One region of the Parafrankia sp. FMc2 genome, then DNA from elsewhere that is predicted to be linked to it. Evidence: predicted binding sites of a transcription regulator. Region 1 holds the regulator's gene; each other region holds the start of a gene.
The links. The regulator LexA, encoded in region 1, represses DNA repair genes until DNA is damaged. The targets are predictions, from matches to a motif close to CGAACNNNNGTTCG.
Positions count from the first base shown of each region.

Region 2: ruvC (crossover junction endodeoxyribonuclease RuvC) is a predicted target of LexA. The motif match lies at 3,759-3,772, and genes of this name have one in related genera.
Region 3: AB1460_RS03270 (HNH endonuclease signature motif containing protein) is a predicted target of LexA. The motif match lies at 2,264-2,277, and genes of this name have one in related genera.
Region 4: recA (recombinase RecA) is a predicted target of LexA. The motif match lies at 3,191-3,204, and genes of this name have one in related genera.

Region 1 is NZ_JBFLUG010000024.1:36,593-43,944, forward strand. Features, by position in the region: gene miaA (tRNA (adenosine(37)-N6)-dimethylallyltransferase MiaA) at 1-724, shown strand, start outside; gene AB1460_RS11415 (EAL domain-containing protein) at 830-1,783, shown strand; gene dapF (diaminopimelate epimerase) at 1,801-2,727, shown strand; gene hflX (GTPase HflX) at 2,901-4,403, shown strand; gene lexA (transcriptional repressor LexA) at 4,653-5,405, opposite strand; gene AB1460_RS11435 (LysM peptidoglycan-binding domain-containing protein) at 6,011-6,763, shown strand; gene nrdR (transcriptional regulator NrdR) at 7,043-7,352, shown strand, end outside.
Region 2 is NZ_JBFLUG010000045.1:33,298-40,649, forward strand. Features, by position in the region: gene secD (protein translocase subunit SecD) at 1-230, opposite strand, end outside; gene yajC (preprotein translocase subunit YajC) at 573-1,124, opposite strand; gene ruvB (Holliday junction branch migration DNA helicase RuvB) at 1,273-2,334, opposite strand; gene ruvA (Holliday junction branch migration protein RuvA) at 2,423-3,172, opposite strand; gene ruvC (crossover junction endodeoxyribonuclease RuvC) at 3,218-3,736, opposite strand; gene AB1460_RS17430 (YebC/PmpR family DNA-binding transcriptional regulator) at 3,913-4,668, opposite strand; gene pdxT (pyridoxal 5'-phosphate synthase glutaminase subunit PdxT) at 4,665-5,276, opposite strand; gene pdxS (pyridoxal 5'-phosphate synthase lyase subunit PdxS) at 5,273-6,235, opposite strand; gene AB1460_RS17445 (LppU/SCO3897 family protein) at 7,184-7,352, shown strand, end outside.
Region 3 is NZ_JBFLUG010000005.1:10,795-18,146, forward strand. Features, by position in the region: gene AB1460_RS03260 (alpha/beta fold hydrolase) at 1-270, shown strand, start outside; gene AB1460_RS03265 (DUF427 domain-containing protein) at 281-1,597, shown strand; gene AB1460_RS03270 (HNH endonuclease signature motif containing protein) at 2,308-3,684, shown strand; gene AB1460_RS03275 (enoyl-CoA hydratase-related protein) at 3,648-4,481, opposite strand; gene AB1460_RS03280 (DUF2889 domain-containing protein) at 4,532-5,542, opposite strand; gene AB1460_RS03285 (LLM class F420-dependent oxidoreductase) at 5,593-6,600, opposite strand; gene AB1460_RS03290 (DUF308 domain-containing protein) at 6,796-7,352, shown strand, end outside.
Region 4 is NZ_JBFLUG010000029.1:54,135-61,486, reverse strand. Features, by position in the region: gene AB1460_RS13035 (glycosyltransferase family 4 protein) at 1-885, opposite strand, end outside; gene AB1460_RS13030 (FAD-dependent oxidoreductase) at 1,233-2,390, opposite strand; gene recA (recombinase RecA) at 3,333-4,361, shown strand; gene AB1460_RS13020 (CU044_5270 family protein) at 4,369-5,478, opposite strand; gene AB1460_RS13015 (RNA polymerase sigma factor) at 5,475-6,038, opposite strand.

The sequences.
Region 1 (7,352 bases):
CGGCGTCCCGCACCATCTTCTCGACATCTGGGACGTGACCCACCCGGCCGACGTCGCCAGCTACCAGGCTGACGCGCGCGCCACCGTTGACCGCCTGCTTGCGGCGGGCCGGGTCCCGGTCATCGTCGGGGGCTCCGGTCTGTACGTGCGGGCCGTCCTGGACGATCTCTCGTTCCCCGGCACGGACCCGGTGGTGCGGGCGCGGCTGGAGCAGGAGCTGGCCGAGGTGGGGCCGGGCCCGCTGCACGACCGGCTGGCCGCGCTGGTGCCGGCCGCGGCGGCGGCGATCCTGCCGAGCAACGGGCGGCGCGTCGTGCGTGCCCTGGAAGTGGTGGAGCTGACCGGCACCTTCGTGGCGACCCTGCCGGAGCACCGGTCGGTGTACGACGTCGTCCAGGTCGCCCTGGACCGCCCGGATCTCGACGAGCGGATCGCCCACCGGGTCGAGGTCATGTGGCAGGCGGGGCTTGTGGAGGAGGTCGAGGGGCTGGTCTCGCGCGGTCTGCGGGACGGTCGGACGGCATCGCGGGCCCTCGGGTACGCGCAGGTCCTGGCCGTGCTGGACGGCGCAATGGATTCCATGGCCGAGGCCAAACAGGCCACAACAAGCGCTACCAGGCGTTTCGCCCGTCGGCAAAGGTCCTGGTTCCGGCGTGATCCGCGGATATCCTGGTTCGCGTCTCCGGACCTCGCCGCTGTGCGACGTCTGGTGAGTTCACTCTGACGTGTGGCCGGCCTCGTGCCGCGGGAGCTTGGCTGATCGGTCCCCGGGTCCCCCCGGGTCTCCTGGCTCGGCGCCCGGCCCGTCCCGGCGTCTGGGGAGTCCGCTGTGACCGCGCTCGACCTTGCGATGGTTCCCGCGCTGTACGCCTCGTTCGACGACGGCACGCTGCGGCTGCACTACCAGCCCGACGTGGACCTGCGTAACGGCTCGGTGCCCGGTATGCGGGCGCATCCCCGCTGGGCGCATCCTGATCTCGGCCTGCTCGGCCCCGCGGACTTCATGTCCGTCGCCAGTGCCGCGGGGCTCGTCGGCCAGGTGCACCAGTGGGTGCTGCGGATGGCGGTGATCGAGGCACGTACCTGGCACCGGATGGCCGCAGGCACCGCGGTGCGCCCGCCGAGGCTGTGGGTGCGGGTGGAGAGCGGCCAGCTGGACCGGCCCGACTTCGTCAGCGAGATCGAGCGGCTGGTGATCGGGCGTTCGCTTCCGCCCGGCGCGGTCGGCCTGCAGTTCACCGAGGACACCCTGGCCTTCGCTCCACCCGGTCTGCCTCGGCTGCTCGGCCAGCTGCGGGCGATGGGGGTCGCGGTGGGCGTCGACTCCTTCGGCACCTGGTACGGGTCGCTGTCGACCCTCGACCAGCTCCCGCTGGACCTGGTCCGGATCGACGGGCGGTTCCTGCGCGCGACGATCCGCGACCTGGAGGGCCAGTCCGCCTTCGCGGCCATGGTGGGGATCGCGCACCGGCGGCGCATGGTCGTGGTCGCCGAGGGCGTGGACACGGCGGGGCTGGCGGCCGCCGTCGACCGGATGGACTGCGACCGGGTCTCCGGGCCGCTGTTCTGCCCGCCGGTACCGGTGGAGGAAGCTCGGCTGATCGCGCTCGGCCGGGGGCGGCCGGACCGCTGGTACAAGCCGTCCGCCGAGTCCTGGGGGCACGGCGGCCCGCGCTCGGCCGACGGTCCCGGCGGATCGCCGCACGACCCGCTGAACGGACGTCCGGCCGGTTACGGACAGGGCGCCCGCCCGCGGGCAGCGGCTGCAGGTGCGGGCGTCTGACGCCGTACGATCGCGGCGTGCGGTACGTCAAGGGACACGGAACGGGCAACGACTTCGTCATCCTGCCGGACGCCGACGGTGATCTCGAGCTACCCGCCGCGTTGGTGCGGGCACTGTGTCACCGGGGCACCGGAATCGGCGCGGACGGTGTGCTGCGGGTGGTCCTCTCGGCGGCCGAGCCCGCAGCGGAGCAGTTCCGGGGCGAGGCCCGCTGGTTCATGGACTACCGCAACGCCGACGGCTCCGTCGCCGAGATGTGCGGCAACGGGATCCGGGTCTTCGCCCGCTATCTCGTGGATGCCGGCTACGAGGCCGCCGGCACCCTGCTCATCGCCACCCGGGCGGGTCTGCGCACCGTGGAGGTGCCACCGGCCGGGGATGTCAGCGTCGACATGGGGCCGCCCGAGTTCGCCCCCGGTCCGGTGCCGGTCACCGTCGTGGGCCGGGAGTTCGCCGCTGTGCCGGTTTCGATGGGCAACCCGCACGCGGTCTGCTTCGCCGACGACCTCGGGCCCGCCCAGTTGGCCGGCTTGGACCTGCGGGCGCCCGTCTACCCCGCCGAGATCTTCGCCGACGGTGTGAACGTCGAGGTCGTCGTGCCGACGCCGGGCGGGGTCGCGATGCGGGTGTTCGAGCGGGGCGTCGGCGAGACGGCCTCCTGCGGCACCGGCGCGTGCGCGGTCGCGGTCGCCTGGGCCGCCCGTCAGGGTGGCGGGCCGCCCGCCGAGGTCCAGGTCGACCTGCCCGGCGGGCGGCTGACCGTCGGCTGGGACGAACGGACGGTGGTCCTGCGCGGCCCGGCCGTGCTGGTGTCCGATGGTGTCCTGCGCCCCGAGTGGCTGCGGCTGGTGGCCGGGTCGCTGGGTGCCGATGCCGCCACCGCTGATCCCGCCGGCGCGGAGGCGGCCCCGTCGGCCGCCGGGCGGGCGGCGGCGGGGGTGTAGTCCGTCCCGGGACCCGTCCGACAAAGGGTTCGCGGTCACGGGCGCCTCGTGTCACTCTGGGGTTGTGGATGTTCCGCTGGCGGTCCGACGGGCCGCGGCGGAACCGGCTGCTCCGTCCCGTCCGGGACGGGCTGGAATGACACGGTCACCGGACCGCGTTGAGAACGGATGGTATGAGTCTTCCCGCTGACGCCGTGAGGGCGTCCACCCGGTACCTGCACCAGAGTTCCGACCGCGACGGCGACGGTGTGGTCGTTCTCGACGACACCCCCGACGGCTTCTCCTTCTTCGACGAGCAGGGCGACGGCTTCGACCTGGAGGAGCGCGGCGCGCTGCGCCGCGTCCCGGGCCTCACCACCGAGCTCGAGGACGTCTCCGAGGTCGAGTACCGCCAGCTCCGCCTGGAGCAGGTCGTGCTGATCGGCGTGTGGACGTCCGGTTCGCTGACCGAGGCCGAGGCGTCGATGACCGAGCTGGCCGCGTTGGCAACCACCGCGGGGTCGGAGGTTCTCGACGCGCTGGTCCAGCGCCGCGACCGGCCCGACGCGGCGACGTTCGTCGGCTCCGGCAAGGCCCGGGAGCTGGCGGAGATCGTCCAGGCGACCGGCGCGGACACGGTGATCTGCGACGGTGAGCTGACCCCGGGTCAGCTACGCCAGCTCGAAGAGGTCGTCAAGGTCAAGGTGATCGACCGGACGGCGCTCATTCTGGACATCTTCGCCCAGCACGCGACCTCCCGCGAGGGCAAGGCCCAGGTCGAGCTCGCGCAGCTCCAATACATGCTTCCGCGGCTGCGTGGCTGGGGTGAGTCGATGTCCCGGGCCGCCGCCAGCAGCGGTGGCCGCGCACCGATCGGAACCCGCGGGCCCGGCGAGACGAAGATCGAGACCGACCGTCGGCGGCTGCGCGCGCGCATCGCGAAACTGCGCCGCGAGCTGACCGGCATGGCCACCGTGCGGGCGACGAAGCGGTCGGCCCGTCGGCGCGGCGCGATCCCGTCGGTCGCGATCGCCGGCTACACCAACGCCGGGAAGTCCTCGCTGCTCAACCGGCTGACCGGAGCCGGCGTGCTGGTCGAGGACGCCCTGTTCGCCACCCTTGATCCGACCGTGCGACGGGCGACCCTGCCTGACGGGCGGGTGTTCACCCTGGCCGACACGGTCGGCTTCGTCCGGCACCTGCCGCACCAGATCGTCGAGGCCTTCCGCTCGACACTGGAGGAGGTCGTGGACGCCGAGCTCGTCCTGCACGTGGTGGACGGTGCGGCACCGGACCCGATGGGTCAGATCAACGCGGTCCGCGAAGTCCTCGCCGAGATCGATGCGGCCGGGGTGCCGGAGCTCATCGTGGTCAACAAGGTCGACGCGGTCGATCCGACCACGCTCGCGGTGCTGCGCCAGGCGGTGCCGGACGCCGTCTTCGTGTCGGCGCGCTCCGGGGCGGGCCTGGCGGACCTGGTCGAGGCGCTCTCGGCGCGGATCCCGCACCCGGAGGTCGAGATGTCGTTGCTGGTGCCCTACACCCGCGGCGACCTCGTCTCCCGCATCCACCGGGACGGCGAGGTGCTGAGTATCGAGCACACCGGCACGGGCACGGAGGTGGCCGCGCGAGTGCCGGTGGACCTGGCTGCCGAACTGGAGCCTTTCCGCGCCGAGGTACATGCCGTGGCCGGCTGACCGACCCCGGTAGCCCGGTGGCCGAGTGGCCTCGGCTGGCGGACTGCCCTTGGCTGGTGGAGTGCCCCTGGCTGGCGGAGTGCCCTCAGTCGCGGAGCCTGCGCCGCCCCGGGCATCCTCGCTCTCGCGAAGGTGCCCGGGCTGCGGCCCGGGGAGCCGTGCCGAACCGGGCGTAGCGGGCCCGGGAGGCCACTCAGGGGCACGGCCGGGGGTCCCGGCTCTCCGGGGGCCGCCCCCGCCCCGGGTGACTCAGACCCGGCGCATCACGGCGACGATCCGGCCCAGAATCGTCGCGTCCTCGGCCGGGATGTCAGAGAAGGCCGGGTTCTCCGGCGCCAGCCACACGCGGCCGTCGCGCTGCCGGAAGCGCTTGACGGTCGCCTCGCCGTCGATCATCGCGGCGACGATCTCGCCGTTGTCCGCCACCGGCTGCTGCCGCACGACGACGTAGTCGCCGTCGCAGATCGCGGCGTTGATCATCGACTGGCCCACCACCCTGAGCAGGAACAGCGTGCCCTCCCCGACGATCTCCTTCGGGAGCGGGAAGACGTCCTCGATGGCCTGCTCGGCAAGGATGGGCCCGCCGGCGGCGATTCGCCCCACCAGGGGGACGTAGGTCGGCGTGCCCCCCTCCACCGCCACGGCCCCGGTCTCCCCGCCGGGCCGGCCGGCGATGGCTGCGCGGGCTCGGGCGCCTGTCTTCTGCCCGCCGATCGGCAGCACCTCCATGGCCCGCGGGCGGTTCGGGTCGCGCCGCAGATAGCCCTTCTCCTGGAGCACCTTGAGCTGGTGCGCGACGCTGCTGGTGCTGGTCAGACCAACAGCCTCGCCGATCTCCCGGACGCTCGGGGGGTATCCGCGCCGCTCCACCGCGGTCCGGATAACCTCGAGAACCTTCTTCTGTCGCTGTGTGAGGCCCGAGGCGTCCGCGGGGCCGTCGGGAAGATCCCGGACGTTGCCGCGGGCTTCGCCTCGGCGGGTACCCCGTCCCTGGCTGGTCATCGCCTACCGCTCTCCCTGTCGATGCTTCCCCGCCGCGGGCCACCCCGACGGCGGTTTCTCCCTGGCCGGGTGGTCGGTGCCCCCGGCTCGTTGCGAGCCACCCGGTCGATCTCTCGTTTTGTCCTATTAGTAACTTCTGACCGGTTCGGCGTGGTTCTTTCGTGCCCGGTTCATCTCGCACGATCGTCCACAACTGATCGTCCTTGACGGTAGTCGGACGGTCGCCGAATCTCAAACGTCTGTTCGAGCGTGTCGGGGGAAGTGTGCGTGGCGGCCGTGTAAGAATCGCTCAGGCGTTCGATCGAACGTATGTTCGAGCCTGGGAGGTTGGCGTGGCCGACGGCAAGCGTGTGACCAGTGGCAGGGTGCCGGTCGGGTCGGGGTTTCGGAGATCCCGCGATCGCATGGCACGTCAGACCGCAGGTACGGGCGGCGCCGTCGCGACGGGGCGGGGAGTGCGCGGGTGCCGGGGCGCCGCGGTCGGCGGTGTCGCCGTCCGGGGCCGTGCGGTGCGGGGGATGGCGGCGCGTGGTGCCGACCGACGGCGCGCCAGCGGTGCGCGTCGCCAGCAGTGTCCCGGCCGTGGTCCTTCCGATGTGGCGGCAGTGACCGGCGGCGGCTCGGTGGGCGGCGCTGTCGACGCGGCCCGGAAGCCGCCGGCGTTGCCCGGGCAGCGGGAGGCCGCGGGGGCGCGGGTCATCGAGATGCCCGGGCTGGCCTGGCGGGCACTGGCCGTCGGGCATCCGGTGCGGGGGGCTGATCGGCGTCCTGTGCCGGGCGCGCCGGAGCGCCTCCCGGAGCTCTCGGAACAGTCCGGCCCACTGGCGGGCTGGGAGTACGCGAGCGGCCAGGAGGCCGACGAGGGCTACGGCGAACACCTCGGCAGATCTGCCCGGTGGCAGCACGAGGAGTGGTCGGGCTGGGAGGCGGCGGCCGACGAGGCGGGGCCGCTCGTTCCCCCGTGCCCGGCACGGCGCGGCGGGCAGCGATCCGCATCTGGACCGGGCGGGCGACTGCGGGGTCACGCCGGCCCGCGTGCACGGCCCCGACCGCGGCCGAGGCGCCGGTCGCAGCCACCACTGCGGCTGACCAGGCGGGGGCGGGTTGTCCTCGGGCTCCTGGCGAGCATGGTCCTCGGCGTGGCCTTCTCCGCGGTGCTGGTCACCTCGTCGCAGGCCTTCACCGGCACGCCGGTGGCCTACGAGACCCACCGGGTCCTGCCCGGGGAGACGCTCTGGGAGATCGCGCGCGGGATCGACCCCGATGCCGACACCCGCGAGGTCGTGGGTCAGCTCATGGCGCTGAACGGCCTTCCGACCGCGGCGCTCCTGCCGGGCCAGCGGCTTCGGCTGCCCTGAGCGCGCGCCTCGCCGCTGGCTGTGCCCGCCTGGGTCCTGGCTCGTGGATTCTGGACACGCCGATGGGGGCGGTGTCGGAACTGTCTGGGGTGTGCGCTACGGTTGACCACAACATCTTGTAGTTACAAAGCGGTAAGTCATCCACAGGTTGTGCACCGGTATCCACAGGTCCCTGAGCGGGCCCCCGTTGTCGGGCGGCTCGTCGAGGGCGGCGGCGACCAGCCGGAGGTGCTCCGCGCGCGGCCGTGCAGGTCCGCCGGAGTAGGAGAGGAACGAGCTGTGCGGTGTCCCTTCTGCAGGCATTCCGACAGCCGCGTCGTGGACAGCAGGGAGGCCGAGGAGGGCGCCGCCATCCGGCGGCGGAGATCGTGCTCGGCGTGTGGCCGCCGGTTCACCACGATGGAGGAGGCCTCATTGCGGGTGCGCAAGCGTAGCGGTGCCACCGAGCCGTTCAGTCGGGCGAAGGTGATCGTCGGCGTGCGTAAGGCCTGCCAGGGGCGGCCCGTCCGGTCGGACGACCTCGCTCTGCTCGCCGAACGGGTCGAGGAGACAGTGCGTGCCTCCGGCTCCGCCGAGGTGGCCGCGGAGG
Region 2 (7,352 bases), on a different contig from region 1:
CGGATGACGTCCACGGCCTTGTTGAGAGCGGAGTCGTCGACCGAGCCGCCGGTCACCGACCGGGGCGTCAGAATGACGCTCGTTCCGCCCTGGAGATCGAGGCCGAGTTTCGGCGTCCAGGTGCTGGTGAGGGCCATGAGGCCGTAGAGGACGGCGAGCAGAGCACCAAGTGCCCCGAGCCGAGCGCCGACGGAGATACCTCCGGAGGCTCGTGCCGAGCGACGTGCCAACGCCAAGTCCTTCCTCACACACCGTCACCGATTCCGGCGGCGCCTACCGATTCCGAACGAGTGTCACCGAGGGTACGTTCCAACAGGCCCGCCGTGACACCACCAGCCGTCGACGGGCGCGTGACGGTCGACGATGGCGGGCACCACGCCCGCACCACAGCCTCCATCGAGTTCCCGAATGCCGTCACACCGACCGGTGTTCGCCCTGCCCGGGGCCCGACCGCCGGCGTCCCCGGGCGGGCGGAGAAGCGGTCCGACGCCCGCCGGATGCTCGGCACCGGACCTCGATCCGGGCCACAGAGAGTTACGAGCACGGCGAGCGCCCAGCACCCGGACCGCGGTCTAGAGCTCCTTGCGCGGCGGGCTCGGATTCCCGCCCGTGCCTTCGGTGCTGCCATCGGGGCGCGAACCGTCACCGGCGGATCCGGCAGGACCGGTGTCACTCGCCGGACCTGTCGAGCCTGCTGTGCCCGTTACCCCGGTCCCGTCAGTCGCGTCAGACCCGTCCGCCGCCCTGCTCGCGTCGCCGTGGGTCGTTCCGGGCGGCGCGGCGTGGTCGCCGTCCGCGGTGTCGCTCTCACTCTCGGAATCCGGAGTGCTGATCACCCGGGCGATGGCGTTGCGGCCGAACCGGCAGACCACATCCGGCGCGATCTCCAGAAGGACATCGGAGCCGTCCTGCTCGACCACGGTCGCGTAGAGACCGGCAGTGGTCACGACGAGCGTGCCGGGCACGATCTGGGAGAGCTGCTGCTGCTGCGCCTTCGCGCGGCGACGCTGCGTCGAGAAGAAGTAAACGATCAACAGCACAATGAGGAGCGGAAAAATCAGTCCACTGATGGAGCTGCCGCCGTCGTTGTCCGCCGCGCTCGTCAAGATCGCGAGTTCCTGCACGTCCTGCCCTCCTGGGTGTCGCGGCTGATCGTACGTATCCGCGCCACAGCCACCGCGGGCAGCCTGCCGGTGTGTTCCCGTGCTGGAGGGGTTCGGGTCGCGTCGAGCCCGTACGCCGGCCCGTGCGCCAGCGCGTCGATTGGCCGGCTCACACCGGGGGCGGCTCCTCGGCGAACAGCGCGACCTGAGCCTGTGACCTGCCGAGTGCGTCCGACACCGGCTCCATTCCCAGATGGGTGAAGGCCGCCGGGGTGGCCACGCGCCCACGGGCGGTGCGCACCAGCAGGCCCGCACGCAGCAGGAACGGCTCGGACACGTCCTCGACCGTCTCCACCTCCTCCCCGACCGCCACGGCCAGGGTGCCGAGACCGACCGGACCACCGCCGAACCGTCGCACGAGCGCGTCGAGCACCGCGCGGTCGAGCCGGTCCAGGCCGAGCGCATCGACGTCGTAGACACGCAGCGCGGCCTGGGCGACGTCCCGCGACACGACGCCGTCGGCCCGCACCTCGGCGTAGTCGCGGACCCGGCGCAGGAGCCGGTTGGCGATCCGGGGCGTCCCACGCGAACGGCCCGCCACCTCGACGGCGCCGTCGTCGGTGAGCCGCACGCCGAGCAGCCGCGCCGAGCGCGCCAGCACCAGGGCCAGCTCGTCGGCGTCGTAGAAGTCCATGTGCCCGGTGAAACCAAAACGGTCCCGCAGCGGGCCGGTGAGAAGGCCTGACCGGGTGGTGGCACCGACCAGCGTGAACGGGGCCAGGTCCAGCGGGATCGCCGTCGCGCCCGGGCCCTTGCCGAGGACGACGTCCACCCGGAAGTCCTCCATCGCCGCGTAGAGGAGCTCCTCCGCCGGCCGCGCGATGCGGTGGATCTCGTCGAGGAACAGCACCTCCCCGGGCGTCAGCGCGGTCAGGATCGCGACCAGGTCACCCGCCCGCTCGATCGCCGGGCCGCTGGTCATCCGCAGGGGGACGCCGAGCTCCTCCGACACGATCATGGCCAGGCTCGTCTTACCGAGCCCCGGCGGACCGGACAGCAGGACGTGGTCCGGCGGCCGGCCTCGGCCCTGCGCACCCTCCAGCATGATCGAGAGCTGTTCACGCACCTTGCGCTGGCCGACGAACTCGTCCAGCGTCCGCGGGCGCAGGCCCGCCTCGAAGGCCCGCTCCTCCGGCGCGGCCGTGGCTGAGATCAGGCCGTCCTCGCTCACGCCACCTCCCGCGACACCGCGCTCGTTCTCCTGCCATCGCTCTCGTTCCCGGCCGCCGCGCTCACAGCGCCAGCAGCGCTCATCGCGCTCATCGCGGCCGCAGGATCGCCAGGCTCGCGCGCAGCAGCGCGGCCGGGTCGTCAACCGCCGCCCCCGCACCGGTCGCGGTTCCGGCGGCTCCGGCGGCTCCGGCGGAACCAATCGCCTCATCGGCAGCCGCCCGCCCGCCCGCGGAGTCGTCGTCGGACTCGGCGGCCACGGCGAGGCCAGCCCGGGCGGCGATGACCGCCTCCTGCGCCTCACGGGCGGTGTAACCGAGGCCGACCAGCGCGTCACGCACCTGCTCGCCGCCCGAACCCCCGAGTCGGGCGTCGGGCGCCGGCGCCTGGCCGCCGCCGGGCGGCACCGTGCCACGTGCCGACGGAACCGGAGACGCCGGTGGGCCGAGCCGGTCCCGCAGGTCGAGCACGATGCGCTGGGCGCCCTTGCGGCCGATCCCGGGGACCTTGGTCAGCGTGGCCAGGTCCTCCTCGGCGACGGCCCGGCGCACCGTGTCCGGGCTGTGCACACCCAGGACGGCCTGCGCGAGCCGCGGCCCGACGCCCGCCGCGCCCTGCAGGATCTCGAAGACGTCCCGCTCGTCCGCGTCGGCGAAACCGTAGAGCGTCAGCTCCGTCTCGCGCACGACGAGGGTCGTCGCCAGCCGCGCCCGCTCCCCGACCCGCAGCCGACCCAGCGTCGACGGCGTGCACCAGACCAGCACACCGATCCCGCCGACCTCGACGACGGCGGACGCGGGCGACAGCGCCTGCACCGTCCCGCTGACCGAGGCGATCATGTCTCTGTCATGCCCGGACGCTCCGCCGAGTCATGCCCGGCGGAGTCATGCCCGTGCCCGCCGTGGGTCCGCGGAGCGCAGCCGGGCGAGCGCCGGCCCGCGCCACAGGTGGCACAGGGCGAGCGCGAGCGCATCCGCGGCGTCGGCCGGGCGCGGCGCCTCCGGAAGATCAAGAAGCCTTGTCACCATGAACCCCACCTGTGCCTTGTCCGCCCGCCCGCTGCCGGTGACCGCGGCCTTCACCTCGCTGGGCGTGTAAAGGCCGATCGGCAGCCCGCGGCGGGCCGCCGCCACGATGGCCACGGCACCGACCTGGGCCGTACCCATCACCGTGCGGACGTTCGCCTGGCTGAACACCTTCTCCACCGCCACGGCATCCGGGCGCAGCCGGTCCAGCCACTCCTCCACGCCCTCGGAGACGGCACGCAGCCGCTGCGCCACCTCGTCGGATGCCGGAGTGCGCACAACACCGACATCGACCAGATCAGCCCGACGACCCGGGCCACCGTCGACCACGCCGATACCACAGCGGGTCAGGCCCGGGTCCACCCCGAGAACACGCAACGATGCCTCCCGGCCACGGCCACGAACATTCGTTCGATCCTAGTGGCCGGGGCAACACCGACATCCACGACACGCCGACCGGACGCCCGCGGCGGCGGACCGGACGCCCCAAGCACCCCTCCGGGGCGGCACCCGAACCGAAGCGCCCTGCCCGGAGGCGGTGCGGCGCCGCGGGCTCAGCTCGAGACGAGCTCCATGACGTCGTCGGAGATGTCGGCGTTGAACCAGACGTTCTGGACGTCGTCCAGATCCTCCAGCGCCTCGACGAGCTTGAGCACCTTGCGGGCCGGCTCCGCGTCGAGCGGGACGCTCACCGAGGGCAGCCACGACAGGTCGGCGGAGGCGACGGCAAGCCCGGCGTCACCGGCGGCCACCCGGACCGCATGCAGGTCCGTGGCCTCGGAGACCACCTCGAAGGCCTCGCCGACGTCGTTCACCTCCTCGGCACCGGCGTCGAGGACGGCCAGCAGCACGTCGTCCTCACCCAGCTCGGGTGTCTTGTCGATCAGGATGACGCCCTTGCGGTTGAACAGGTACGACACCGAGCCCGGGTCGGCCGGGGTGCCGCCGTTGCGGGTGATCGCCACCCGGACGTCGGACGCGGCCCGGTTGCGGTTGTCGGTGAGGCACTCGACGAGGACGGCGACACCGTTCGGCCCGTACGCCTCGTAGGTGACCTCCTCGTAGTTCACGCCACCGGCGAGCTCACCGGAGCCCCGCTTGATCGCCCGGTCGATGTTGTCGTTCGGCACCGACTGGGACTTGGCCTTGGCGATGGCGTCGGCCAGGGTCGGGTTGCCGGCCGGGTCGCCGCCGCCGGTCTTCGCCGCCACCTCGACGGTCTTGACCAGCTTGGCGAACAGCTTGCCGCGGCGGGCGTCAACGACCGCCTTCTTGTGCTTGGTGGTCGCCCACTTGGAGTGACCGCTCATGACCTGCCCCTCTTGAGCCCGAGCTCGGATCGCACGATCTGGACGAACAGCCGGTGCACCCGGATGTCTCCCGTCAGTTCAGGGTGGAACGACGTGGCGAGCAGCGGGCCCTGCCGGATCGCGACCGGACGGTCGCCGACCCGTGCCAGTACATCCACTCCGTCCCCCGCCTTTTCTACCCAGGGCGCCCGGATGAAGACAGCGTGCACCGCCGGCCCCTCGACGCCCGCCACCGTCAGGTCCGTTTCGAAGGACTCGACCTGGCGGCCGAACGCGTTGCGGCGAACGACCACGTCGAGCCCACCGATCAGCGGCTGGTCGGGACGACCGTCTATCACGTCCCGCGCGAGCAGGATCATGCCGGCGCAGGAACCGAACACCGGCAGACCACCCGCGACCGCCGCCCGCAGCGGGTCCAGCAGGTCGAACACACGCAGCAGGCGACCGATCGTAGTGGACTCGCCCCCGGGCAGAACCAGGCCGTCCAATGATCCCAGCTCCGCCGCCCGGCGGACCTCGCATGCCTCGGCGCCGGACCCGGTGAGCGCGCGCACGTGCTCACGCACATCGCCCTGCAGCGCCAGGACGCCGATCCGAGGAGAGCTCACCAGCCGCGGTCGGCGAAGCGCGCCTGCGGCGAGAGCTCACCGACGTTGATGCCGACCATCGCCTCCCCCAGGCCACGGGAAACCTTGGCCAGTACCGCCGGGTCGTTGTACATCGTCGTGGCCTCGACGATGGCCCGGGCCCGCCGCGCCGGGTCGCCGGACTTGAAGATGCCCGAGCCGACGAAGACGCCGTCCGCGCCGAGCTGCATCATCAGTGCCGCGTCCGCCGGGGTGGCGATGCCGCCGGCGGTGAACAGCACGACCGGCAGCCGGCCGAGCCGGGCGACCTCGGTGACCAGCTCCACCGGCGCCCGCAGCTCCTTCGCGGCGGCGTACAGCTCCTCGGACGGCAGCGCCGACAGCCGGCCGATCTCCGCCCGGATGGTACGCATGTGCACAACGGCGTTGGAGACCTCGCCGGTGCCCGCCTCCCCCTTCGAACGGATCATCGCCGCGCCCTCGGAGATGCGCCGCAGCGCCTCGCCGAGGTTGGTGGCACCACAGACGAAGGGAACCGTGAAGGCCCACTTGTCGATGTGGTGGTGCGGATCCGCCGGGGTGAGCACCTCGGACTCGTCGATGTAGTCGACGCCGAGCTCCTGGATGATCTGCGCCTCGACGAAATGCCCGATCCTGGCCTTGGCCATGACCGGGATCGAGACCGCCTCGATGATCCCGGCGATCATCTCGGGATCGCTCATCCGCGACACGCCGCCCTGCGCGCGGATGTCGGCGGGCACCCGCTCCAGCGCCATGACCGCCACTGCGCCCGCGTCCTCGGCGATGCGCGCCTGCTCGGCGGTGACGACGTCCATGATCACGCCGCCCTTGAGCATCTCCGCCATGCCGCGCTTCACCCTGCCGGTGCCGGCCTGCCGTTCCGCCCCGCCGCCCGGCGCGACGGGGCCGGATGGCGAAGCGCCCGTGGCAGGGGCGGGAGCGGTCGGGCCGTCGGACATCATGTGGTGTCTCTTTCGGGTAGTACGGACAGGTTCTCCGGACAAGGTCCGCGATGGTGCCGGCCAGCGTTCCGACGGACCACCGACGACGTCGGCCCGTGCCCGGAACCGGGCCCGCGCACGGTGGCGGCGGGACCCTGTGGCCGGGGATCGACCGGGTGGCCGGGGATCGACCGGTCTGGCGCCGGGCCGCGCGGGGAGCAGGCTCTCCGGCGGTCGTTCCGGGCCGGACGGACCCGGACGGACATGGATGCCGGTCCATGGTACGGCCGGAACGGGCCTGTCCTACCCCATCATCAGCATCACTGCGATCGCTGCCGACAGTGGCAATCCGCACACTCGCAGGGCAGAGCGGGAATACCGGGCATCCGTGTGCGTCCTGGAGACCAGGTAGCCGGCGGCCGGCGCAGTATCCTGCCGTGCCGCAACCCGGAGCACTCCAGGAGAATGATGACAAGCCCCTACGGCCCACCGCCGCCCGGAGCCCAGCCCGGTCCAGGTCACGCGCCATGGGGCGGCGGTACACCAGGTCCCACCGAGGCAGGTGCGGGCGGGGCGTCGCGCGGGGCCGGCGGCCCGGGTCACTTCGGACCCCCGCCCGCCGGAAGCGGCGGGCCCGGCTGGCCCGCACCCCCGCCGGGCGCCAGGCAGCCGGCAGGGCCGTCCCCCGGCCCGATGCCGGGCTGGCCGCCGCCACCGCCCCCACCACAGCCACCGCAGCCCGGCGGCCCCGGTGGGTGGCCGGGGAACGGCGGCTGGCCCGGGCACGTCGGCAGTCCCGGCGCTCCTGGCTGGCCCGCCCCCTCCGCCGGATCGCCGCACCCCGGCAGCTGGACAGGCGCGGGCGGTGGGCCGGCCCCGGGCAGGTGGGCACCCCCGTGCCGCATCTGTGGCGCCGGCCCGGCGACTCAGGTCACGATCCGCGGTCACCAGTCCTTCGTCGTCTTCATGCGGTTCCTGGCGGAGCGCGGCCCGTTCTGCCGCACCTGCGGCACGGCACTGCTGCGTGCCATGACCGCGCGGACGCTCTGGCAGGGCTGGTGGGGCATCGGCTCCCTGCTCATCACGCCGGTGGTCCTCTGTCTGAACCTCACCTCGCGGTCGAAGATCGCCAAGC
Region 3 (7,352 bases), on a different contig from region 1:
CAGTTCGGTCGAAGGGACCAGAGCACCGACTATCTGGGCAGGCGCACCTGTCCGGTTCTGTCCGTCTACTCCGAGCGGCAGGCCGAACGGGCCGCGTGGGAGCGAGGTGTTGTCACGGGCCCGTTCGACGAGGTCCGTCAGCTGCCGGGAGGTCACTGGCTGCATCAGGAGCGACCAGAGGCCTTCAACGCCCTCGTTCTCGACTGGATCGCCCGGCTGTCACCCGCCGATCTCTCGTCCCGGCCACGACCGGGTGTTAGCTTCCTGTGACGTGCAGCCTGTGACCTCCGACGTCACGTCGGATAACGGACCGGCCTTAACACACGAGTCCTGCCGCTACCTGGCACGGGCGTGGTGGGGCGAAACCCTGGTAGCCGAATCGGCGTCCGCCGTCCGGGTGCAGGAGGCGGCCGAGGTGCCGGTCCTCTGCTTTCCTCGCGCCGACGTGCGGATCGACCTTCTTCTGGACGAGGGCCATACGGCAGTCTGCCCGGTCAAGGGCGAGGTGGGTCTGTGGACACTCGAGGGAAAGACCACCGCCGGATCCACCGACTGGCATGATCCCGCGGGGGCGTCAGCCGTAGACGGCCAGGACGCTGTATGGGAGTTCACCCACCCTGGGTCTGGCCTCGACTGGCTGAGTGGTCTGATCGCCTTCGACCACGACCGCGTCCGGGTTGAGCTGGTGGATGCAGTTCCCGGCGAGGCCGACGGCGACATCACGATCAAGCGGTTCCCGACATGGGGTGACGCCGCGGATCTCATCGACATCATGAACGTGCGGCCGGCCGGCGACCGCAGATACGTGAGTACCGCCCTCGCGGATCCTCGACGCCCTGTCGTCGAGGGCAGTCAGATGCTCGGGCAGGCCGTGGTCGCAGCGGGTAGGCACGCACCCGACCGACGTGTCGTGTCCGCCCACATGGTTTTCTACCGAGCTGCGGACGCCCGGGAACCGCTGGAGTTCGAGATCGACGAACTCAGCGCAGGACGGAGTTTCTCCACCCTGGCAGTGCATGTGTCGCAGGGCGGAAAACGGCGCGCCAGTGGCACCCTGCTGCTCGATGTCACGGCACCGGACGTTGTCCGCCACTCGGCCCCGCCGGAAGCGTGCGCGGGGCCATACGACAGTGAGCCGTGCGACATGTCGGTCACCGGTCGGGACATCCGCATGGTCGACGCGGCGTACACAGATGACCCCGCCGCGCCGGTGGGGCCTCCGGTCATCGACGCCTGGGTCAGGTTCCGTGACGTTCCCGATGACCCCCACCTTCACGCAGGCCTGCTCGCCCAGTTCACGGGCCACATATCCATCGCCGCCGCTCTTCGTCCGCATGACGGCGTCGGCCAGAGCCAGGCCCACCGCACTCTGTCGATGGGCATAAACGCGATCGGCATCTCCTTCCACTCCGTGGTCCACGCCGACGACTGGCTGCGCTATCACCACCTTTCCACCTTCGCCGGCGACGGAATGACCCACTCCGAATGTCGGGTGTACGACGAGGCGAACACGCTGATCGCCTCGTTCACTGTGGATGCCATGCTTCGTGGGTTCGCCCAGAATTCCCGCGCGGTGGACGGCAGGGTCGCACTGTGAGCCCGGCCACCGGCAAGGACCCGCTGTCAGTAGCGCCGACCGAGTGTTTCAGCACGCTCGTTCCGAGAGCAGGCCGATCGCCGGCCTGCTGAGTTTCGACGCGCGCACCGACGTCGACATCCCAGCACCCGCTTCAGCTTTCCGGGAGGGCACGGACCACCTCCGCGGCCGTGACCCGAAGGTCCTATCTCCCGAACTCCGATCACCCCACGACCGATGGCCGAAACCTCCATACCGGGGACCACCACCCTCGCGAGAGAGACATCGTTCCCGGCACCAGAACGCAGTGGTGGGCTGACGCGTCAGTGCGCCAGCCCACCACTGGCATCCACCGACAGACACTGTTGATTTGGCAAACTTCAGACGCGCCCGAAAAAGTCGCTGACTGCGCTCGGATCGGTCGGTCAGCTTCCGCCGCGACGAAAGTAAGGCCAGCATCCCGATCTGGTCAAGCTCGCACCGAGCCAGGCCTATCTGCCCAGCTCAGGCAACAGATCGCTCCGAAGCCGCCTGACCCGCTAGTTCATACAACTACCCAAAGCCGCAGGTCATCCGCAGCGAACTGCGCATCCGCAGGCAATAGCGCTTACGGATTCGACCGCCAGAAGACACGCCCGTAGTCTCTCACCCCCCAGCCTTGCCTGAACCGCACGCCGCGATTAGATTCGAACACACATTCGAGTCAAACCCGATATCGAGGCGGTGATCATATGCAGGAGGTCGATGTCTCTCTTGCCACGTCGTCAAAGCTATCCGCCGAGCGGCAGACCACGACTCTCGTCCGCGCGCTGCTCGACGCGTTCGTGGACCTGACCGACCACACCAGCGCGTCCGCGTTGAGCTCCTTCGCGAGCACTCCCATCCGAGGAGAGGGAGAAGAGCGGAGCCAGGCCCCATCGCGGTCCGCCGTCCAGCGCTTCCGCGACAACATCGCCTGCTACCGAGCCAAGGCCATGCTGTTGGCCTGGACGCAGGCGGCTCTGATTCAGGATCTCGCCAATCTTGCGGCACTCACCGCCGACGACCCCGCGCTACCCAGGCCGGGTGACCCGACACTCCGTCCCGAAGATGTCGCGATCGAGATCGGAGTGTCGTCCGCGACCGCAGCGCGAGACATGACCTTCGCACGCGCCACCGTCGATCGACTTCCTCGCGCGCTCAGTGCCCTGCGTGAAGGCAAGATCGACGTTCAGCGGCTCCGCTCACTGGAGAACGCCACCCGGCCTCTTGACGACGCGCTCGCCTCGCATGTCGAGCACAGCGCTCTCGCCGGCGGTCCACGCTCCACCCGCCGAGCATTCACCGACGCCTGTCGACAGATCGTGCACACACTGGACCCCGAGGGGGCGGCCACCCGCCAGGTACGTAGAGCTGAGCGGCGTGTGCGGGTTTCGGCGGGCGAGGATGGCATCGGCAGGCTGACCACCGTCATGCCAGTCGACGAGGCCGAAGCCTGCTTCCGGCGCGTCGACCGCATAGCGCGAGGCATCACCGCTCGGGGTGTCGACAGCGACGAGCGCACCATCGATCAGATTCGGGCAGACGTGGTCGTGGATCTGCTGACGGGCCGCGGGGAGCACGCAGCTCCACTCGCATGCGAGATTCAGGTCCTGGTGCCCGTCACCGCCCTGCTCGGCACCACGTCCACGCCCGGCGAGATCCCGGGCATCGGCAGCATCCCCGCAGCCGTTGCGCGCGAGATGGCCAACCGCCCGGGATCAACCTGGCGACGAATCCTCACAGATCCTCGCGGCCGCCTTGTTGAGGTTGCCGACCGCCGGCACCCGTCCCCGGCTCAGGCTCGCCATGTACGGGCACGCGACCAGACCTGCCGTCACCCCGGTTGCCGCCGGCCGGCAGTCTCCTGCGACCTCGACCACACGGTTCCCTATGCCCAGGGTGGGCCCACCAGGACCTGCAACCTGGGGCCTCTCTGCGAGCGGCATCATGGCGGGCGACACCGCGGCGGGTGGAAGATCTGCCAGCCTCGGCCCGGCGTCTTCCAATGGACGACCGGTCTCGGTCACTCGGTGACCGTCACGGAGACGCTCTATCCCGGTGTTGTCGTGGAAGGGAGGTCCGGATAGACCGGTGACCGCTTCTCCACCCGAGCCGCGATCGATTCGTTGACCTCGCCGGACTGGAGTGCGCCAGCCTGCCACGTGGCCATGTAGGTCAGCGCGTCCGACACTGCGTGGTCACGCGCGTACAACAGCATCTCCTTGCTGCCCCACACAGCGAGGGGGCTGTTGGCCGCGATCTCCGCGGCGATCTCCCCCACCCCGCGAAGCATGGATTCCTGATCCGGGAAGACCTCGTTCACAAGGCCCACGGCCAGAGCCCGGCCGGCGGGGAACCGACGCCCCGTGTAGACGAGCTCCCGGGCGATCCCGGCCGGAATCAGCTTGGGAAGACGCTGTAGCGTCCCAAGATCAGCGGCAATTCCGATCTTTGTCTCCTGAACAGTGAAGAACGCGTCCTCAGTCGCGTATCTCATGTCGCACGCGGTCACCAGGTCGAGTCCGCCTCCGATGCATCCGCCCTGCACGGCGGCGAGCACAGGAAAACGAGTCCGTTCGAGTACGGTCAGGGCCTCCTGCATCCTGAGGACAAGAGAGCGGCGGGCAAGGTTGACCCGCGCCGGTTCCCCGGCCGCGAAGAGCTCGGTGTCGCCGAACGCAGAAAGGTCGAGACCGGCGGTGAAGTGCCGTCCGGTTGACGCTATGACGAGCGCACGGACACCACCGTTCGCGCCGAGGTCAGTGACAGCGGCGGGAAACTCGTCCCAGAAGTCGCGCCGGAGGGTGTTGAGCTCGTCGGGACGAGACAGCACGAGCCAGGCGACGTTGTCGACTACGTCTATCTCGAAGTTTCGGCTTGCCACGAGGTACTCCCGAGGACAGTGGGCACGAGCGGAGCGTGTCCCACTCTCCCCTATCGGCGCGCGTCCCGCTGGGCGGGAGGCAGCAGGGACACAAGTTCGGGAACACCGACGAGCGACCGGAGCGTGTCGTTGAGATGGGTGCAGGTGCTGGTCCCCTGCAGATCCGTCCGGACCATCTTTCGAGCGTCGGCCACAGGTGTGCCAGTAAGCCGGGATGCGCTGGCAGCCGCCAACGGGCATTCCACCCAGGGCAGCGCACGCGGTACTGAGGAAACCTCGGCGAGAGTCATCGTGGCGAGGTCCAGTCGGCCGCCGACGGTGTACTCGTGGATGACAGTCTCGGGTCCACCGGCGGCCTGGTAGGTGTCCCGGAAGAGGAGATCCAGATCGCAGCTGCCGGTCTCCGCGCTGCGCGTGACATCGAGGCGCCGGTGTCGGCGCATGCCGTGCGGGGGCAGCTGGGAGGTCTCGTGCCACGCCAGGGGATCATCCGGTCGGGTGAGAGGAGGTGCGACCGGGCCGGTGACCGTGGGCACCAAGCCGTCCTGCTCGATGGCCGAGACGAGTGTGGCGCCCCGCGCCCATCCGGCGCACTGGTCCGTCTGAGCCAGGAGCATGCCTGTGGCACGGGGAACGAGGCCCATCCGGCCGAGGGCATAACCGGAGACGAGGGCGCTCACCGGCGCGTCGTCCAGCATGGCTTCGAGGAGCGGCTGGGCCGCGCGGAGATCGGGCGCGGCCTGTCCGATGCGGCGCCGCAGTCCCGAGATGGTGCCCGTACCGACCAGACTCCGGAGCTCGGGGACGGCCGGGGTGGTCTCGATACGCAGAAGGTTCCGCTGCCCGTCGGGCGCGATCTCCAGGGTGAAACGTGCTTCGGCGGCCACCTCGGATGCCCCGTCGAGGCCCGTGACCAGATCGCGGCCCTTTCCGACCAGCCTCAGGTTCCCCTGCGCACCGTCCGGACGCAGCGCGTCGATCGTGATCGTGCGCCGGACGGATCCTGGAGGGCGGGCAGGACTGCCAGCGGTCGGCTCGTGGATACCGTGCCGCGGATGCAATGGCGGCTCAGCCGGCGGTGGATCGACAAACTGCCAGCCGGACGTCATTGTCAGCTCGCGGCGTCGAGGACAGCCGGCCAGTGTGCCTGGTCCGAGCCGCCCGAGTCGTAGAGGGTCGTGCGAGCGTAGAGGTCGCCGATCTTGGCGCGGAGTCCCCGACCGACCTCTTCGGGTGTGCCGACGACGGAGAACTCTCCCAGAATGTCATCCGTGATCAGGCTGGCCATGTCGTCCCAGCGGCCCTGCTTGGAGAGCGTGGTGAGCTCCGGCTGGACCTCACCCCAGCCGTGCATCTCGAAGACGGGGCGGTAGGCCGGGGTGGACCCATAGAAGGCGATCTGCTTCCTGGTCGCCGCGACCGAGCGTTCCATCTCGGCCTCCGTCCGGCCGAGCGTCACAAAGGAGGGACCACAGATCGTGAAGCCCTCAAGATCCTTCTTTCCGGCCCGGGCCCGCCCGCGCAGCAGTGCCGGAATCGTCACTTCCTCGATGTAACGGACGGTGGTGAAGGGATGCACGATAAATCCGTCGGCGGCTTCGCCGGCGACTTCGGTCATACCCGGGCCGACCCCGGCGAGGTAGATCGGCGGGGGGCCGAAGGCCTGGGGCTTCGGGGTGAAGAAGGGCGTCATGAGGGTGTGCGTGTAGAAGTCGCCCCGAAAGTCGAGCTTGGTGCCGTTCTGCCAGGAGTCCCAGATCGCCCGGATGCCGAGGAGGAGTTCGCGCATCCGCGGCGCGGGGTGGGACCAGGGCATGGAGAAGCGCTTCTCGATGTGCGGCTTGATCTGGGAGCCGAGCCCCAGGACGAAACGGCCCTCGCTGTACTGCGCCAGGTCGTAGCCGAGGTTGGCGAGGGTCATCGGGGTCCGCGCGAAAGCGATGGCGATCGAGGTTCCGACGGTGATCGACGCGGTGGCGGTCGCGGCCTGCAGGCACTGCATGAAGGGGTCGTGCCGGGTCTCTCCGACCCAGGCGCCGCCGTAGCCCTCCTTCTCGACCCGGGCAGCGTCGGTCGACGTCACGGCGATGTCATCCGACAGGGTGTAATCGATCTTCAACGCATCTCCTCGCCGCGGCCCCCAGCAGACCTACGGTCCCAGGTTGGCGCCAGCCGGCCGATGGGGGCAACCGTTCGCAGCCCTACCGAAACCAGGGCGACAGAATGGGTTGATCTAGTGACGCAGGGTATGAGATTCCCGCTACCAGGGCAGTCCTGAGGAGGACAGTCAACCACCCGCTGAAGGGATGAGTTCATGACTGCATCAAGCGACGCAGGCGGGAACGCCGCGGTCGAGGCGAAGGCCGGCCCGGCGCTACTCGTCCTGGGCGCTGTCTGGGTCCTGCTGGCACTGGCCATCCCGATGTTCGGGCTGACGACAGGCACATCGATCGCCATCCTTCTCGGGATCACGCTCCTCCTGGGAGGTCTGAGCGAGCTGGTGGCGGCAATGGCCTCCGGTAGTGGCTGGCGCCCCACGCATGCGCTCCTTGCCGTGATGCTTGTCGCGGGCGGGATAGTGGCGCTTGCCTGGCCGGGGCCCACAGTGACGGTCGTCTCCCGCATCGCCGCATGGGCGCTTCTGGCGCTGGGGATCCACGCGCTGGCCACGGCCTTCTCACAGCGCGACGCGGCACGGGCCGGGACGTGGTGGGTTCCGCTGGTGATCGGCGCGTTCTCGCTCGGCATCGCCTTCTGGGCGTCGGCGCAGCACCGTCCGAGCTACACGCTGGCGGTTCTGTGGGTTGCGCTGACCGCGCTGGTCATCGGCCTGACCAAGTTCGCCACGGAGCTGCGGTCCGCTGGCGGCGA
Region 4 (7,352 bases), on a different contig from region 1:
GGCGCGGTCCACCGCGGCCGCCGCGGCCACCGGCCCGTCCACCAGGAAGCCGGTTACCCCCTCGTCGACCACCTCCGGCATCGCTCCGCGCGGGTAGGTGATGACCGGCGTGCCGCAGGCCATGGCCTCGACGACGGCCAGCCCGAACGGCTCGTCGAACGCGATCGGATGCAGCAGCGCCGCGGCTGATCCCAGGACCTCGGCCCGCCGGGTCGGTCCCACCGAGCCGAGGTAGCGGACCCGGTCCCCGTCGACGTGCGGCAGGACCTGCTCGGCGAAGTACCGTTCGTCCTGGACGATTCCGCAGATCACCAGGCGCCGCCCCGCCCGGCGGGCGATGTCGACGGCGACCGCGGTGCCCTTGTCGGGGTGGATCCGGCCGAGCACGACCAGATCATCACCACCCGCTGCCGAGAACGGAAGACCGTCCAGGTCGACGCCGTGGTGAACGGTCGCGGCGTAGTCCAGCGCGGGGCTGCGATCGGCGTCCGAGATCGACACATAGGTCGAGGCCGCCCGCGCGTAGGCCGGGACGATCCGCGGATCGGAGAAACCGTGGATCGTCGTGACCATGGGGGCCTGGAAGCTCGGCGCGAACGCGAGGGGCAGCCAGTCGAGATGGTTGTGCACGAGGTCGAACTCGCTGGAGCGCGCCAGCGCGTGGGCCACGTGGAGTGCCTCCCACACCCGACCGTCGAGGGACGGGTCCTCGGCGTAGCCGTGTGGGCACACGCCGTCGAGCTCGCCACCCGTCACCGAATCCAGCGTCGCGAACAACGTCACGTCCACCCCGTGCCCGAGGAGGCCCTCCGTGATGGTGCTGGCGACCTGCTCCCAGGGGCCGTAGTGGCGGGGCGGAGTTCGCCACGCGACCGGCGCGAGCATCGCTATCCGCACGGCGCTCCGGAGGTGCCTTCATCGGAACGCGTGAAATCGGCACGATCGAGAAAAAGAATCAGCTGGCCTGCCGCCATGATGGCCACCCAACCCCGGCGATGAAGACCGCCGGCCGGCCATGACCGGTGACGACATCGCTCGGGCAGCGACATTCGTCCATGACCGGTCTGGCCGGACCGTACCACGGCGACGCAGGTCCGCCCGCCTGATTGACGCGCCCCACGGCGACACCCCTGATCCCGCGGCAGCCGGTTGACGCAGGAGCAGGGGGACTGCACTGCTGCTGGGAGACAGCACCCTCGCCGGCGACCGATCACGCCGTCGACGCCCGCCGATCAGATCCGGTGTGCCTGGACCTTCTTGAAGGCCTCGAGCACCTCTGCCGGCGGCTTCGATCCCTGCCCGCCGGTGATCTCGGATCCGTTCGCCTTGAGAATTCTTTCGTCGTTCATGCGGCCAAGGCCGCCTACTTCGCGGACTCGCTCCTGGCGGGCCAGCTGGAACTGCGCGAACGCGGCCGGGATGTCCGGCGAATCCTGGAGACAGCGGGCTATGGCCACTGAGTCCTCCAGGGCCATCGACAGCCCCTGGCCCGCATGGGGCGAAATCGCGTGCGCCGCGTCTCCGGCCAGGCAGACTCGACCAGAGTGCCACAGAGGAAGATCGTCGAGTTTGAAGTTCAGGAACCTGGACACAGGTCCGCGGGTTGCCTCGAGGATCTGACTCATCAGTGGTGCGTCCGACTGGTGAAGTTCGACCTGCTGGGCCAACCACTCCCGGTCGGAGATGGCGGCGACCTCGGCGCGGGGTGGTTCGCCCGGCCAGGCGCGCACGTCCCACCAGAGCACGTCGCCGTCCGAGTTGCGCAGATAGCCCATACTGGTGAACTGGCCATTTGCGATGTACAGGGCCTCGGGTGCTATCTTCTCGAAACCGCCGCCGGTGGAGAATCCCGAGGAGTGCACCAGGCCTATGTAGGTGGGTGCCGGAAAATCGGGGAACAGGCTGCGGCGGACGGCGGAGTGTATGCCGTCGCATGCGATCATCAGGTCGGCGGTCGCGGTGCTGCCGTCGGCGAACTCGGCGACCGCGGTTTCTGCTTCCGTCCGGACTGCCGTGACAGCCTTGCCGAACTCGACCGGGATACCCAGCTTGGCGAGGTGCACGTGCAGCAGATCGTGCAGGGCCGCCCGCTCGATCAGAATCCGCGGGTCCGGTATCGTGCCGCCCTCGTCTCCCTTCTGGTCAAGGAAGGTGATTCCGCTGCAGTACTCTCCGCGTGCGGTTGTCTCTTCCAGAAGGCCCAGCTCGGCCAGTACGTGCTGCCCGTTCGGAGCAAGAGTGAAGAATCCACCGTCGGCGCGGGGTGCCGGCTCGGCCTCGTAGACGGTCGACTCGATGCCGACGTTCTTCAGCGCGATGGCAATCGCAGGTCCAGCTATACCACCGCCAATTACCGCGGCCCGTCGCTCGCTCGTCCCGCCGTCTGGCACAGGGGTCCTCTTCTCCGATAGCTACTGGAATAGTGCAGATGATCCAGGTCGGATTTCTGGACTTATCGCACTTCTCGCAAGTATGGAGGAGACTGAATGCTGGTGGCGGACCGGCGAGGAAGATGGCAGCAAGAGGACAACATGTTGATCGCGGGGTGCCGAGGTTCGCGCAGCAGGTATCTCGGCTGTAGTGGTGGCGGTACGTTATGTACATTCCGCGGATCTGCGTCAGCGATCCAGCGCGCCCTGTCACGGTAATGTCTCTCATCGAAGTCCGGGCATCGATTCCTTCGCCGAACGAGAGACGTCGCGTGATGGGGGGTGTGCCGGCCGAGCGCCGACGAGGTGACGCGCTACCGGTTCATGCTCCGGCCACGGCCACCCCGGGCTCCGCCGACACCAAGTTCTGCCGTGTACTGAGTAGGAACTGGGTCGCGCGGCATGCTCAGGTGAGCCCGCGGTCGGCGCGCGGTTCTGCCCGGTGATCCACGGGCTTTCCCGAGGGGGCAGGAGCGCAGTCCTGTCGGCGATGTCGGCCCCGCCGGGACATCATGGCTACGACATCGACTGACCCGGCGCCACCGGCGCCACCGGCGGCCACAGCCCGCGCCCGGGGCGGCTGTCCCCTCGCTGATCGTCGACGACCGCGAAGCCCTCGACGTCACGGTCGCCCGGCGCGCCGCCCAGGCCTCGGGCCCTGCCGGCGGCGACGAGACCGCCGCGCCCGCCGCCGCGGGGCGATGCGGGGTCCTCCAGGTATCAGCCCAACACGGGTGTGTACCGGCGTGTCGCAGCATCTTCGAACGGATGTTCGTCTACTGTTGGCCACAGACCCTCCGCCACCCACAGAACTGACCCGGCTTCCGAAAACTGTCGGTCCCACGGCCAAGTGCCGGCTCGTGGTCACGACCCGCCGACCTCAGTCAGCATGGAGTAACTCCAATGGTGGGACTCGACCGCGACAAGGCGTTGGAGAACGCTCTTGCGCAGATCGACAAGCAGTTCGGCAAGGGCTCGGTCATGCGGCTGGGCGACGATATCCGGCCACCGATCCGGGTCATCCCGACCGGATCCATCGCGCTGGATGTCGCGCTCGGTATCGGGGGTCTTCCTCGTGGGCGCGTCGTCGAGATCTACGGGCCGGAGTCGTCCGGAAAGACCACCGTCGCGCTACACGCTGTCGCGAACGCGCAGGCGGCCGGCGGCGTCGCCGCCTTCATCGACGCGGAGCACGCCCTTGATCCCGATTACGCGGGGAAACTCGGTGTCGACACCGACGCGCTGCTGGTTTCCCAGCCTGACACGGGTGAGCAGGCGCTGGAGATCGCCGACATGCTGATCCGCTCCGGCGCGCTGGACATCATCGTCGTCGACTCGGTCGCGGCCCTCGTGCCGCGCGCCGAGATCGAGGGGGAGATGGGCGACAGCCATGTGGGCCTGCAGGCCCGGCTGATGTCGCAGGCGCTGCGGAAGCTCACCGGAGCGCTCGCGAACTCCGGCACCACTGCCATCTTCATCAACCAGCTCCGCGAGAAGATCGGCGTCATGTTCGGGTCACCGGAGACGACCACCGGTGGAAAGGCGCTGAAGTTCTACGCCTCGGTCCGGCTCGATGTACGTCGCATCGAGACGCTGAAGGACGGAACCGAGGCGGTCGGTAACCGCACCCGGGTCAAGGTGGTCAAGAACAAGATGGCCCCGCCGTTCCGGACAGCAGAGTTCGACATCGTCTACGGCGGCGGTATCAGCCGTGAGGGCTCCCTGATCGACATGGGCGTCGAGCACGGCATCATCCGCAAGTCTGGTGCCTGGTACACCTGCGATGGTGACCAGCTCGGTCAGGGCAAGGAGAACGCGCGGTCGTTCCTCCGCGACAATCCGGATCTGGCCAACGAGATCGAGAAGCGAATCAAGGAGAAGCTCGGCCTCTCCCCGGCGCTGGACGCCGTGGCTCCGCCGCTGGTCTCCTGACGCGGGATCAGTGCAGGTTGCCTACGGCGATGACCCGGCGTTCGTCGGTGAACTGGCTGTACTCGGCGACGGTGGGCGCAGGTGGTAGTTCCAGGCCGGGAGGGGCGTCGGGGGCGAACACCGTCTCCGCGGTCAGCGGTGTCCCGTCGTCGGCGACGAGAAGGTAGCCCGTGCTTGTGCGGGAGCCGTCCGTGCCGGCCAGCCGGATTCCGACGGAGCGGGCTGGTCGTCCCGCCCGGTCGGTGACCGGGCCGGTGGCGAAGACGGCGGGGTCACGGGCGAACAGCTCGTACAGCGCGGCGTTCTGCTGCGGGCTGGTGCCGCCGTCTTTCAGATGGGAGTAGGCCAGCCGGGTGATGTCTGTGGGGGTGGCGGTGGCGCCCTGGTTCGTCCGGTAGGAGGAGAGCAGGTGAGCGTAGAGCTGGTCGGGGTCGGTGGGAAGTAGCGCGACTTCGACCCCGGCCTCCGCGGGGGGTGCCTCGATGCGCCGGTACCCGGGTTCCTCTGGTGGTGTGGGGCCGCCGACGGCCCGCCCGGCGCGGTCCACGCCCTGGAGGGACTGTTCGGTCAGGCGGGAGCCGTCCGGTCGGCGCCACATCTGGATGATGCGTGTGACGATGACCGTCGTCGCCCTGGACCGGGCGACGCTGGTCTGGAGGCCGTAGGACTGCAGGCGTGTGAAGTGGACCCGCCCCGTCCCGGGCACGGTCATCTCTCGCTGCCGCTGTGCCGCGTCCAGGAGGATCCCCACCGCCGTCTCGTGGTCGCCGGTGGTCGCGGTCAGCAGCGGCGCGGGTAGCAGAGGCGCGGCGACGGCGCTTCCTCCACCACCGACCACGGCGGCAGTGACCAGGAGCACCGCCATGACGGTGACTGCGGCCGCCGATGCGAGCAGTGCCCGTGCTCGCGTGCTTCGCCGGCGAGGTCGGCGCGATCGGCCGCGCCTGCCATCCGGCAGCACCTGACCTGGATGGGTAAGGAAGGCCTGGACCAGCCGCTGTGCCTGTCGGTGTTCCTCCTCCGTTGCCTCCGTCCGGGGCGACGGGTTCGTTCCGGCGAGCAGCGCACGGGCGATGCGCAGGTCCTCGCCGGACAGGTCGGCGGCGTCCGGTGTCATGGGCGCCTTCCCGGGGTGGAGGACGGGGCGGGAACCAGCGGGGGCGCGGCGATGAGGTCCTGGAGATGGCGGCGGGCGCGGTGCAGACGCACTCTCGCCGCGGCCGGGGAGATCCCGAGTGTGGTGGCGAGGCCGGGCAGATCAAGCTCCTCCCAGACGGCGAGGGTGAGGATCTCCCGGTCGCGGTTCGAGAGCTGGTCCAGAGCCCACCGGGCATGGTCCCGGGCAACCGCCTCCTGCGCCACGACATCGGTGGCGGGTGCCAGCCCGGCGGCGGCGGATCCCGTGGCTGAGAGCCGCGCCGTGAGTCGTCGCACGCGAACGTCCGAACGGTGACGGTTACGTACCGCGTTGCCGGCGATCGCGTACAGCCACGGCAGGGTCTCGCTGGAGTCCATCGGCCGGCTTTCCCACGACCGCCACACCGTCAGGAACGTCTCTGACACCACGTCCCACGCGGCAGCGTCATCCGACAGACGCCGTTGCGCGAACCGCAGGACTGCCAGCTGGTGAGCTCGGAACAACGCCTCGAAGGGTTGTTCGCGGGAGCGTGGGGGCACAGGGAGCAGTCCTTCCTCGACCGTCCTCCCTTAGGTCCGGCACGCAGCCGAAAGTTACAGGCCCCTCGCCATGGACATCGGTTCTGGTGACACGACCCCCGCTGCGTCTCGATCGCTCATGTCAGAGGTCTCCCTCTCGACGGCCTCTCTCGCAGCACCGGCTTCCCGATCAACACGGCCGTGGGTGTCCCTGCTGCGGAGCATGCGCACCCGTCTCCCCCGAGGGCCGGTACCGGCAATCCGGTCGTGATCGGACAGTGCAGAGTAGTTGCCTCACGGGCATCGCAAAATCTGTTCCCATCGGGGTAGACATCTGGGTGCCGTCCTGGGTAGAGTTTCTGGTGTACCGAGAGAGTCCATGGTCGCGGCAGACAGGAACTGGCGCGAGGATGACGGCGGCCGGACGGGCCGCCGAGCACCACCACAGAAGGTGGGCAAGTACCCGACCAGGCGATGAGGAGAGGAGTAGACCCCCTCAGGATCGCCCGAGCGATGGTCTTCGACTCGCCCGGCCATCCGCAGGCCCCGGATTGGAAGGTGGTTCCCGGTCACGCATAGCGATCTCCGCACCTGCCCCGCCGGGGCTGGCCACGCGGACGCAGAAAACCTGACGTAGCTCGCCAAACGACGATCAACCCTCGGGGCCCTGGTGGCAGGTATGACACCAGGGCCCTTTGGGTGTGCCGGCTCGGGTGCGACACCGACTGCCTGCCCGCGAGGGCGATCTGGGGACCGGCCTGCCTGGCTGTTCGCGGTACCTGCCAGGAACAGCGGCTGGCCGAGAACCGCGATGACCAGCCCTTCGGCGCGACCCGCTCGCGTCGTGTGTACGACGTCCCGCAGGTTCCGCCCGCGTCGGGCCACGGCGGCCCGTCGGGCGGACGGGGTACCTGGCTCCTCGGCCGCGCAAAATCTATCTCCGCTGCAGTAGACATCCAGGCGCCACCGCAGGTAGAGTTCCTATCGTAGCCATGGGAGTCCACGGTCGCGGCAGATACGAACTGGCGCGAGCAGGGCGGCGGCCAGGGCAGGCCGCCGAGCATCATCGACGGAAGTTCGGCAGTACCCGGCAGGTGATCTATGAGGAGAGGGGAGTGGACGCCATCAGGATCGCCCGAGCGATGGTCTAGCCCGCTCGGATACCGCGCAGGCCCCGGATTGAAGGTGGTCCCCGGTCACGCATACGCGATCCCCGCAGTCCCACCATTCTGGGTGGTCGAGCGGGTTCCGTGATCCGGCGCATTCTGGCCGGTAGGTAGATGGTGTTCAACCCTCGGGGCCCTGGTGCCGTATGGCGCCAGGGCCCCTCGATGT